Regions from separate parts of the Pseudomonas sp. LBUM1648 genome, predicted to be linked through region 1. Evidence: predicted binding sites of a transcription regulator. Region 1 holds the regulator's gene; the other holds the start of a gene.
What was found. The regulator FliA, encoded in region 1, starts transcription of late flagellar genes. The targets are predictions, from matches to a motif close to CTAAAGTTTNNNNNNNNNNNGCCGNTAA.

Region 1 (6,009 bases):
TGATGCCGCCATCATTGGCAACCGCCGCATTGCCGGCGGCGTCGAGCTGACGGCGGCGCTGGATTACAAACTGTCGGCGCTGGCGCCACGGGTTCCGAACATGGAACTTGAGGATGAATTGCGCAAGACCCAGTCGCGTATCGTCACTGCACAAGCCGAACTGAGCCTGCGTGGCGAAGCCGACGGCAATAGCAATCGCCAGATCTTTGCCGGGCTGCCGTTGACCGCTGGCCTGCCGCTGACTGCCGCCGAACCGTTGAGCGAGCCGACTTACGCTGCGCCAGCGCGTCCAGCCCCGGCACCTGCGCAATCGTCTGGCGGTGTTGATCCGCGTGCACTGGATTCGATGCGTTTTGAATTGAACAGCCTGCGCGAGCTGATGGAAGTCCAGCTCGGCACCCTGGCCTGGAATCAGCTGCAAGGCAGCCGCCCGGCGCAAGCCAACCTGTATCGCCGTCTGCAACGGATCGGTCTGTCCGGCCCGTTGTCGCGCGACTTGCTGGCGATGATCACTGATATCGAAGAACCTCGTCAGGCCTGGCGCATGTTGCTGGCGCACCTGGCGCGGATGATTGCCGTACCGGAAGTCGAGCCGCTGGAAGAGGGCGGTGTGATTGCGATGGTCGGCCCTGCCGGCATGGGCAAGACCACCACGCTGGCCAAGCTTGCTGCGCGCTATGTGCTCAAATACGGCGCGCAGAACGTCGCGCTGGTGAGCATGGACAGCTTCCGCATCGGCGCTCAGGAACAACTGAAGACCCTGGGCCGGATTCTCAACGTGCCGGTAACCCACGTCGATCCGGGCCAGTCGCTGGTCCAGGCGCTGGATCCGCTGCTGCGCAAACGCGTGGTGCTGATCGATACCGCCGGCCTGCAAGCCAGCGATCCGGCACTGCGCATGCAGCTCGAAAGCCTGGCCGGTCGTGGCATTCGTTCAAAAAATTATCTGGTCTTGGCAACCACCAGCCAGAAACAGGTTCTAACCGCCGCTTATCACAGTTACAAGCGTTGCGGGCTCGCCGGGTGCATCCTGACTAAACTGGATGAAACGGCCAGCCTTGGCGAAGTGTTGAGCCTGGCGATCAGTCATGAATTGCCGGTCGCGTACCTGACCGATGGCCCACGGATTCCGGATGATTTGCATCTGCCGCGCCGTCATCAACTGGTCAGCCGCGCCGTCAGCGTGCAAATGCAGGAAGAACCCAGCGAAGAAGCCATGGCTGACATGTTCGCTGATATCTATCACAGCCCGACCAAGCAGGTAGGCTGAGGTATTCATGAACAGTTTTTGTACCTACATCGATGGTCTGCCACGCATTGTTCCGGTTGTGAACGCGCAGCCAGTAATGTGGCCTCCGTCTATGCAAGACAAGGTAAAGAAATAACATGGGCAGCATGCATCCCGTACAGGTGATCGCGGTGACCGGCGGCAAAGGTGGCGTCGGCAAGACTAACGTGTCAGTGAACTTGTCTCTGGCGCTGGCAGAGCTTGGCCGTCGGGTCATGCTGCTGGACGCCGATCTGGGGCTGGCGAACGTCGACGTTCTGCTGGGCCTGACGCCCAAACGCACGCTGGCCGACGTGATCGAAGGCCGCTGCGAGCTGCGCGACGTTTTGTTGCAAGGCCCGGGCGGGATCCGCATCGTGCCCGCTGCGTCCGGCACCCAGAGCATGGTTCACCTCAGCCCGGCGCAACATGCCGGTCTGATTCAGGCCTTCAGTGACATCGGCGACAATCTCGACGTTTTGGTGATAGACACCGCTGCGGGTATTGGTGACTCGGTAGTCAGTTTTGTTCGCGCCGCGCAAGAAGTGTTGCTGGTGGTCTGCGACGAGCCGACCTCGATCACTGACGCTTACGCCCTGATCAAGTTGCTCAATCGCGATTACGGCATGAACCGCTTCCGCGTCCTGGCCAACATGGCCCAGAGCCCGCAAGAAGGTCGCAACCTGTTCGCCAAATTGACCAAGGTCACGGATCGTTTTCTTGACGTGGCCCTACAATACGTCGGCGCCGTGCCTTACGACGAAAGCGTGCGCAAGGCGGTGCAGAAGCAGCGTGCGGTCTATGAAGCCTTCCCGCGCTCCAAGTGCGCGCTGGCGTTCAAGGCGATCGCCCAGAAGGTCGACACCTGGCCGCTGCCTGCCAACCCGCGCGGCCACCTTGAGTTTTTCGTCGAACGCCTCGTGCAGCAAACGGCAGGGCCTGTGCTATGACCGCCAGCGGTATGAATTACTACAAGAAGTCGGCACGTGACGCGCAGTACGAATTGATCGAGCGTTACGCGCCACTGGTAAAACGCATTGCCTATCACCTGCTGGCGCGATTGCCGGCGAGTGTGCAGGTCGAGGATCTGATCCAGGCCGGGATGATCGGTCTGCTCGAAGTCTCGACCAAATATGACGCCAGCAAAGGCGCCAGTTTCGAAACGTACGCGGGCATTCGAATCCGCGGCGCGATGCTCGACGAAGTGCGCAAAGGGGACTGGGCGCCACGCTCGGTTCACCGCAACACCCGTATGGTCAGTGACGCGATTCGTGCAATTGAAGCTAAAACCGGCCGTGATGCTAAAGATCACGAGGTTGCGGCCGAACTCCAATTGAGTCTCGACGATTACTACGGGATTTTGAATGACACCCTGGGCAGCCGCTTGTTCAGTTTCGACGACCTGTTGCAGGACGGCGAACACGAAGGGCTGCACGAGGATGGCGCCAGTGCTCATCTTGAGCCGTCACGCGATCTGGAAGATGAACGCTTCCAGGCAGCGCTGGCGGACGCGATTGCCAATTTGCCGGAGCGTGAGCGACTGGTGTTGGCGCTGTACTACGACGAAGAGCTGAACCTCAAGGAGATCGGTGAAGTCCTTGGCGTCAGTGAATCGCGGGTCAGCCAGTTACACAGCCAGTGCGCGGCCCGTTTGCGGGGGCGTTTGGGGGAGTGGCGAGCGCGCTGAAGGCAGTGTGGGGACACTGCGAACGAGGCTGGTGCGGTGATAAACGGCACCGGTCTTGCTCTGTTGTGCTCCAGACAGTCTTCGAGTGCTGCGCCGATTGATTGAAGTGGCGCGTCCAGGTGCTGGGCGCGTTTAAGACTGCTTGGAGGTCGAATTGAACAAAGACATGAAAATCCTCATCGTTGATGACTTCTCAACGATGCGGCGGATCATCAAGAACCTGCTGCGGGATCTTGGGTTCACCAACACCGTAGAGGCCGACGATGGCGTCACCGCCATTCCGGTACTCAACAGCGGCAGCATCGACTTTCTGGTAACGGACTGGAACATGCCGGGCATGACCGGTATCGATCTGCTGCGTCACGTGCGTGCCGATGAAAAACTCAAGCACCTGCCAGTGCTGATGGTGACCGCTGAAGCCAAGCGCGAGCAAATCATCGAGGCCGCTCAGGCCGGTGTGAACGGCTACGTGGTCAAACCTTTCACGGCTCAGGCGTTGAAAGACAAAATCGAGAAGATTTTCGAACGCATCGGCTGATGACGCGCGGGGGAGCTATGGAGCATAACGAATCTTCACAGGGCGATTTCGAATCGACCCTGAAAAAACACGCGGTCGAACTGGTCGAGAGCCTTGAAAAAGGCAGGTTCGGCGACGCTGTGCAACTGATCCATGAGCTCAATCAGACCCGTGACCGCGGCCTGTATCAGGAAGTGGGCAAGCTCACACGCGAACTGCACAGTGCGATCGTCAACTTCCAGATCGATCCGCACATGCCGCAGGCCGAGGAAGTGTCGCAAATCACCGACGCCACCGAACGCCTGGGCTATGTGGTCAAGCTGACAGAAGCCGCGGCCAACCGCACCATGGATCTGGTGGAAAGCGCCACGCCGGTGGTCAATGGTCTGGCTGAAGAAGCCCAGGCCTTGAGCACCGATTGGGGTCGTTTCATGCGTCGTGAAGTCGGGGCTGAAGAGTTCCGCGAACTGGCGCGCCGGGTCGACGGTTTTCTGTCGCGCAGCAGCACGGACAACCGTGCGGTGTCGAGCAATCTGAACGACATCCTGCTGGCTCAGGATTATCAGGACCTTACCGGTCAAGTGATCAAGCGTGTGACCCAACTGGTCACCGAAGTCGAAAGCAATTTGCTCAAACTCGTCCTCATGGCCAGTCAGGTGGACCGCTTTGCGGGCATCGAACATGACCGTGCGGCGATGCTTGCAGAAAAAGATCCACAAAAACATCTCTCGCAGGGTGAAGGTCCGCAGATTCATGCCGATAAACGAGAAGACGTTGTGTCCGGTCAGGACGATGTGGACGATTTGTTATCCAGCCTTGGATTCTAGAGTTTTTGAATTTTAGGTTTTTTGGGTTTTTAGACCTGTAGGAGCACCCCATTAATGAGCTTCGGCGCCGATGAAGAGATCCTTCAGGATTTCCTGGTTGAGGCCGGCGAGATTCTTGAGCAACTGTCCGAACAACTGGTCGAGCTGGAAAGCCGTCCGGATGACGCAGATCTGCTCAACGCAATTTTTCGCGGTTTTCACACTGTAAAAGGGGGCGCCGGCTTCCTTCAGCTCAACGAGCTGGTGGAGTGCTGTCACATCGCCGAAAACGTGTTCGACATCCTGCGCAAGGGTGAGCGTCGCGTTGATGCAGAACTGATGGACGTTGTCCTCGAAGCACTGGACGCAGTGAACAGCATGTTCAGCGAAGTCCGTGAACGTGCCCCGATCACCGCTGCGACTCCGCAACTGCTGGCTGCACTGGCACGTCTGGCCGAGCCGCAAACGGCGGATGAAGCCCCGGCTTCGCCAGTGGCCGAGATGATCGAGGAACTGGTCGTCGAGGGCGATTCTGGCGACATCACCGATAACGAATTTGAACAGCTGCTGGACTCGCTGAACGCCGTCAAGGCCGAAGCCGAGGCCCCGGCCGCTGCTGCACCTGCGCAAACTGCCGATGCGGCAGCCAGCGATGAAATCACCGATGCCGAGTTCGAGTCGTTGCTCGATCAACTGCACGGCAAAGGTCAGTTTGCAGCCGACGCGGTCACGCCAGCAGCGGCCAAACCTGCGGCACCTGCGGCGGGCGACAGTTCGGACATCACCGACGACGAATTCGAAGCACTGCTCGATCAGTTGCACGGCAAAGGCAACTTCGCTGTTGAAGCGCTGGAGTCGGCAATTGCTTCGGCACCTGCTGCGCCTGCCGCTCCGGTGGCTGCCGCTGCCGGCAGTGATCTGATCAGCGATCACGAGTTCGAATCGCTGCTCGACGAATTGCACGGCAAAGGCAAGTTCACTGAAGTTGGCGCCGCTGCTGCAGGCTCCGCTTCGACAGTCGCCACGCCTGCCGCGAAGGCACCGGTCGCTGCTGCACCGAAACCTGCCGCCAAGCCTGAGCCAAAAGCTGAAGCGCCAAAACCGGCTGCCGCTGCTGCACCGGCTCCGGCCCGTGCTCCGGCTGCACCGCCACCGGAAAAACCGGCGAGCGAAGCCGAGACCACCGTGCGGGTCGACACTGCACGTCTCGACGAAATCATGAACATGGTCGGCGAGTTGGTGCTGGTGCGTAACCGTCTGGTGCGCCTGGGTCTCAACAGCGGCGACGAAGCCATGCAAAAGGCCGTGTCGAACCTCGACGTGGTCACGGCTGACTTGCAGACCGCGGTGATGAAGACGCGGATGCAGCCGATCAAGAAGGTCTTCGGGCGCTTCCCGCGTCTGGTTCGCGACCTCGCGCGTCAGCTCAAGAAAGAGATCAACCTGGAATTGGTCGGCGAAGAAACCGACCTCGACAAAAACCTTGTCGAGGCTCTGGCCGACCCGCTGGTCCACTTGGTGCGCAACGCCGTCGACCACGGTATCGAGTCGCCGGAAGAACGTGAAGCGTCGGGCAAGGCCCGTGGCGGTCGCGTGGTACTGGCAGCCGAACAGGAAGGCGACCACATCCTGCTGTCGATCTCCGATGACGGCAAAGGCATGGACCCGAACGTCCTGCGTGCGATCGCGGTAAAACGCGGCGTGATGGACAAGGACGCGGCCGATCGCCTGA
Region 2 (6,009 bases), 3.2 Mb from region 1:
GCGATGCGGCTTGTAGGCGTAGCTGACCCCGGCGTGCAGGTAGTCGTAATTGGGTACGACGCGGATGCGCGGCACGTCGAAGATGTATTCACGCGGATCGGCGCCGATCTCTTCGATAAAACTCAAAATCAGTTCTTTGACGCGCAGGCTGTTGGTGAACTGGCCCTTGAGGCGAGTCACCAGCACGACGAACTCTTCCACCGGCATCAGCGTGTGCAGCGCCTGGTGTTGGGTTTCACCGTTGAATGCAGCCGTGATGCTCTCTTGAGCAAAGGCACACAGTTGGTGGGCAGCGCGCAGTTGCGTGTTCAGAAAGATATCGCCGGCGTAGATGGCTTCCTTGAAGTCAGCTCGTTGTTGAAGCTGATTGATGTACAAATTCACTGTTGCCCTCCTGGAGACGTCGAGTGACTTAATAATCGGCACCCGACCGACAAACTGAAGCGTTTTTTGACCACTGGCGCTTTGCGGCGAGGCTGGCAAGTTTCAAACCGACAAAAGAAATCCCGGTGTGCGCGGGGCCAGCCGGGATCTTTCGAGCGAATGTGAGCTTAGAACAATTGGGTGAACAACCAGTACAGGCTGCCCGACAACAAAATCGCCGCCGGCAACGTCAGCACCCACGCCATCAACAAATTGCGGATGGTCTTCATCTGTAATCCGCCGCCATTGGCAACCATGGTCCCGGCCACGCCCGAAGACAACACGTGCGTCGTCGACACCGGCAAACCGAACATGTCGGCTGCGCCAATGGTCAGCATTGCCACGGTTTCCGCCGACGCGCCTTGTGCGTAAGTCAGGTGGGTCTTGCCGATTTTCTCGCCGACCGTCACCACAATCCGCTTCCAGCCAACCATGGTGCCTAGCCCGAGCGCGATGGCCACGGCGATCTTCACCCACAGCGGAATAAATCGCGTCGCGTTATCGATCTGCTGCTTGAACAGTTGCAGTTTGCCGCTGGTGTCGGCGTCGAAGTTGCCGACCTTGTTCTTGTCCATCAGGCGAATGGTTTCGCTGGCCAGGTACATGTCGTTACGCACGTTGCCCATGGCTTCGGCCGGGACTTTCGCCAGCGAGCCGTAGCCTTTGACTTCTTCACCGATGTGCCCGGTGAGGGCGGCGAGGGCGGGGACCAATTGCGGCGAGGCTTCCTTGCTGCGCATGTAATCCGAGAGGATTGGGCGCGGATCGGCCGGCGCCGGCAGCGGTGAACTTTTGACCAGCGCTTGCTGGGTGACTTGCGCCACGGCGGCGAACTGCAGTGATTGTTCTTCCGGCATGGTGCGATTCAAGGCGTAGGCCATCGGCAAGGTGCCGACCAGAATCAGCATGATCAGGCCCATGCCTTTCTGCCCGTCGTTGGAGCCGTGGGCGAACGATACGCCGGTGCAGGTCAGGATCAGCAAACCGCGAATCCACCACGGTGGCGGGGTGTTGCCTTCAGGTGCCTTGTACAGCGAACGGTTCTTCACGAACGCGCGCAGCGCCAGCAGCAACAACGCCGCAAAACCGAAACCCACCAGCGGCGACAGCAGCAAGGCGTAACCGATCTTCGTTGCCTGCGCCCAGTCCACGCCAGAGGTGCCGTCGCGCCCGTGCATCAGCGCATTGGCCACGCCGACGCCGATGATCGAGCCGATCAACGTATGCGACGACGAGGCCGGCAAGCCCAGCCACCAGGTGCCGAGGTTCCACAGGATCGCCGCAATCAGCAGGGCGAAGATCATCGCGAACCCGGCGGACGAGCCGACCTGCAGGATCAGCTCCACCGGCAGCAACGCGATGATGCCGAACGCCACCGCGCCACTGGACAGCAGCACACCGAGGAAATTGAAGAACCCCGACCAGACCACCGCCACATTCGGCGGCAGCGAGTGGGTGTAGATCACTGTGGCCACGGCGTTGGCGGTGTCGTGGAAACCGTTGACGAACTCAAAGCCGAGCGCAATCAGCAGTGCCACGCCGAGCAGCAGGAACGGCGTCCACGTGGTGACCACGGTGCCGAGTTCGTGCATGTCGTGCATCAGGCTATAGGCCGTGAACAGCATCCCCATGGCCAGCACTGCGAAAAAGATCACGTAGGTGAACGGGCCGGTTTTCTTGTCGAGGGCGGGCCTGCCGCTGGGGGCAGACGTTTGGCGGGCGGTCAGGGAGGGAGTAGCCATGAGCGGACAATCCTGAGCGAGGGAAGGAATGTCGCCCATGATCGTTGCAGAATGTTACAGAGAGACTGCTTCAGGTCAGTGTTTGGTCTGTCAGCCGATTGATCACGACAACTGATGAAGTTCCCGGTGGCGAGGGGATTTATCCCCGATCGGCTGCGCAGCAGTCGTAAATACGGTGACCACTGTTTAACTGATAAACCAAGGTGTCGGGTTTTGGGGCTGCTTCGCAACCCATCGGGGATAAATCCCCTCACCACAAAAGCTGATGTCGCCCTGTAGAAGTTGCCGCAGGCTGCGATCTTTTGCTCTTAATAATCCCCGCGTTTGCGAAACGCCCAGCGCCCGGCAATCACGGTAAACGTCGCCACCAGCGCGACCAATATCCAGAACCCCTCCGGATCTTGCGACAACGGCACGCCCCCCACATTCATCCCGAAGAAACCGGCAATGATATTGATCGGCAGCGCCAGCACCGTCACCACGGTCAGGGTGAACAGTGTGCGGTTGCTCTGTTCGTTGAGGTTGGCGGCGATTTCTTCCTGAAGCAGTTTGATCCGCTCGCCGAGGGCAGTGAGGTCGTTGATGATCAGCGCAAATTCCTCGGTGGATTTGCGCAACTCCTTGACGTCCTCCTTCTGCAACCACGGCGGCGGGCGATTGAGCAGGCGCAGCAACGAACCCGGCTCCAGCGCCAACAGCCGCTGCAAACGCACCAGCACCCGTCGGTGGGCGCCGAGTTCGGCACGGTTGGTCGACAGCCGCGATGAGAGCAATTCGTCCTCGATCTGATCGACGCTGAGGCTGGTCTTGCGCACGATCTGCGTCAGCACTTCGCCCTGATCGCGCAGCAGGTGCACGAGCAATTCCGAGGGCGAGCGAAAGCGCTCGCCGGCCTTCACCGACGAACGCAATTTATCCACCGAATGCAGCGGTTGCAGGCGCGCACTGACGATCAGTTTGCTGCGCACGCACACCCACAGCGTCGACACATCAGAAGAGACCATGCTGCTGAGGTTGAACACCACGTCGTTGACCACCGCCAGCAATGCCGAGTCGACATGTTCGATGCGCGTCGAACGCGAGCCTTCGTGCAGCGCCTCAAAAAACTCGTCGGGCAATTGCAGATGGCTTTTCATCCAGCGCTCGCACGCCGCGTGCGCCAGGTTCAGGTGCAGCCAGAGGAATTCGCCGCTGTCGCTGTCGTCCTGCAGGCAGCGCAGTGCCGTCGCCGAATCGACCTCGCGGCCACGCTCACCGGGCAGAAAACGAAAGCCGTAGAGCAAGCCAAACAGGTCAGGATCGCGATGACTGATATCGAGGCTGTGGTTCATGAAGGCTCGCTGCGAGGTTGGCGTGAGACAGGGAATTCACAGATTCACCTGAACCGCATCATCGCAATGTCACATGACGTTTGTGTGACGGCAAAATGACGTCAAATCAGCGACTTACCGGCGGTCGGATTTTTCTCAAGAAGCGCTCTGGAACGCCGATCACAGGTGCATTAGGTTGCGCGCCATTGGCCACAGGCCAAGGTTCGCTGACAGGGAAGTCCGCACCATTTCACGCTCGTTTCGGGCGTGCCTCATCCCTGTCTTGAGTACCTGCGATGCTGCAAAAATCCCTGAGAGCGCAAATTCTCGCCCTGCTGAGTGGCAGCCTGTTGGCGATGCTGTTGATCGCGCTGGCCTGTTTCCATTTCCTGTCCAACGGCGTGCAAAGCTACAGCCAGTTGATCGCAGGCCCCTTGCACACTTCGCAACTGATCGACGAAGCCAACCTGCAATTCAAGGTGCAGGTGCAGGAATGGAAAAACGTCCTGCTGCGCGGCAAGCAACCGGCAGACCTGGCCAAGTACTGGGGCCAGTTCGAAGACCGTCAGCGCGATGTGCAGAACATTCTCGGTGAACTGGCCAGCCAGAAAGGTATCGAGCCAAGTCTGAAAAACCGTATCGATCGTTTGCGCGACGAGCACCGTCAGTTGGGCGCTGCTTACCAGAAGGGTCGCGACGCCTATGTAGCGGCGGGCGGCGATCCAACGGCGGGCGACGCCGCTGTCAAAGGCGTCGACCGCGCGACCAGCGAGCAGATGAGCGAACTGGTGACCGAGTTGCGCAAACAGGGCACCGAGCAGTCGGCGCTGATCAGTGCCGAGGCTGATCGCACGGTATTGCTAGGCACCCTGGTGATGCTTGCTTCAAGTTTGCTGATTGGTCTGCTCAGCTTGTGGCTGGTCAACCGCAATCTGGTCGATCCGATCCGTAAGCTGATTGATTACGTGACCCAGTTGAGCCGAGGCAAATTGGCCGAGCGCGTGTCCAGCGACCGTCAGGATGAATTGGGCAACCTCGCCGCCGCCGCCAATACGCTGCGCGATTTCCTCGCTGAAACCTTCACCCGTTTGCAGCGCAGTGCCAGTGACCTGGACAGCGCCAGCGGCGAGTTGAACGCCATCGCCACCACTATGGCCGGCGGCACCAACGAGCAATTCAACCGCACCGATCAAGTGGCCACGGCAATGAACGAAATGTCTGCCACCGCCCAGGAAGTGGCGCGTCACGCCGCCGATGCGGCGCGCGCTGCCGACGATGCCGACCAGTCCGCCCAGCAGGGTGAAAAGGTCATGCAAAGCACTATTCACACCATCACGCAGATGCGCGGCGAAATCGCCAACACCGCCACGGTGATCCGTCGTCTGGAAGCCGACAGCGGCCGTATCGGCAAGGTGCTGGAAGTGATTCGCGGCATTGCCGAGCAGACCAACCTGCTGGCGTTGAACGCCGCCATTGAAGCGGCGCGGGCCGGTGAGGCCGGGCGTGGTTTTGCTGTGGTCGCCGACGAAGTGCGCAACCTGGCGCAGCGTACGGCGGAGTCGATCATCGAGATCAACCAGATCATCCAGAGCGTGCAGACCGGCGCGGTGGACGCCGCTCAAGCCATCGATAGCGGCCAGACCCGCAGCGATGAAAGCGTCGAGCAGGTCACCCAGGCCGGCGCGATGCTGGAGCGCATCACCCACGCGGTGGAAGCGATTCGCGACATGAACCGCCAGATCGCCACCGCCGCCGAAGAGCAGACGTCGGTAGCCGAGGACATCTCACGCAATCTGACCGAGATCACCTCCATCGCCAGCACCAACCTCGAGAGCGTCCAGCGCACCGAAAGTGCCAGCCAGAACCTGCATGGGCTGTCGGGGCAACTGAACGAAGTCACCGCGCGCCTGAGCGCCTGAGCCGTTGACTGTGTACCGGTTCGGATACCGAGTCGGTACACAGTCGATCTCAATTCAATGCGGCCATGGTCGATGACCGGTTATCCATAACCGGCATTGGAGCATTCCCATGGTCAGCATCACCTCTGTTTCGATCAACCAGACCCTCACCACAGCGACCAGCAAGACGTCGATCAAAGACGTCAGCGAAGACACCTCGACCAGCGCAACGACGAGCAGCGAGGTAGCGGCCGATACCAGCACAGTCGCTGCGGGCGGCGGCGCGGCGCCGGCGGGCGACAGCAGTTCCAGCAGCAGTGAAGAATCGGACTCGGTGAAAGAGCTGCGCAAGCAGATTGCCGAGTTGCAAAAGCAATTGCAGGAACAGCAACAGGCGCTGCAAGCGGCGCAGGCGAAGCAGGAAAGTGCTGAGGCGAAGGCTGCGGATGTTGCGGCGGCACAGGCGCAAATCTCCAGCACCTCAGCCTCGTTGCAAACCGCCACGGCGGCGTTGTTGCAAGCGTTGCAGGATTCCGACAGCAGCACCTCCGGCTCACTGGTCAGTACCTCGGCCTGATCATCAGCGCACTTCCTGTGTGGGGGCAGGCTTTAGCGTCGTTCACCCGATCCTGTAGG

Region 2: ACA043_RS22475 (methyl-accepting chemotaxis protein) is a predicted target of FliA. The motif match lies at 3,631-3,658, and genes of this name have one in related genera.

What each region holds. Positions count from the first base shown of each region.
Region 1 covers NZ_CP166808.1:1,786,464-1,792,472, forward strand. The annotation lists gene flhF (flagellar biosynthesis GTPase FlhF) at 1-1,270, shown strand, start outside; gene fleN (flagellar synthesis regulator FleN) at 1,387-2,217, shown strand; gene fliA (RNA polymerase sigma factor FliA) at 2,214-2,954, shown strand; gene ACA043_RS08190 (chemotaxis response regulator CheY) at 3,121-3,492, shown strand; gene ACA043_RS08195 (protein phosphatase CheZ) at 3,510-4,298, shown strand; gene ACA043_RS08200 (chemotaxis protein CheA) at 4,353-6,009, shown strand, end outside.
Region 2 covers NZ_CP166808.1:4,956,176-4,962,184, reverse strand. The annotation lists gene ACA043_RS22490 (2OG-Fe(II) oxygenase family protein) at 1-384, opposite strand, end outside; gene ACA043_RS22485 (inorganic phosphate transporter) at 552-2,165, opposite strand; gene ACA043_RS22480 (transporter) at 2,474-3,496, opposite strand; gene ACA043_RS22475 (methyl-accepting chemotaxis protein) at 3,772-5,394, shown strand; gene ACA043_RS22470 (hypothetical protein) at 5,504-5,950, shown strand.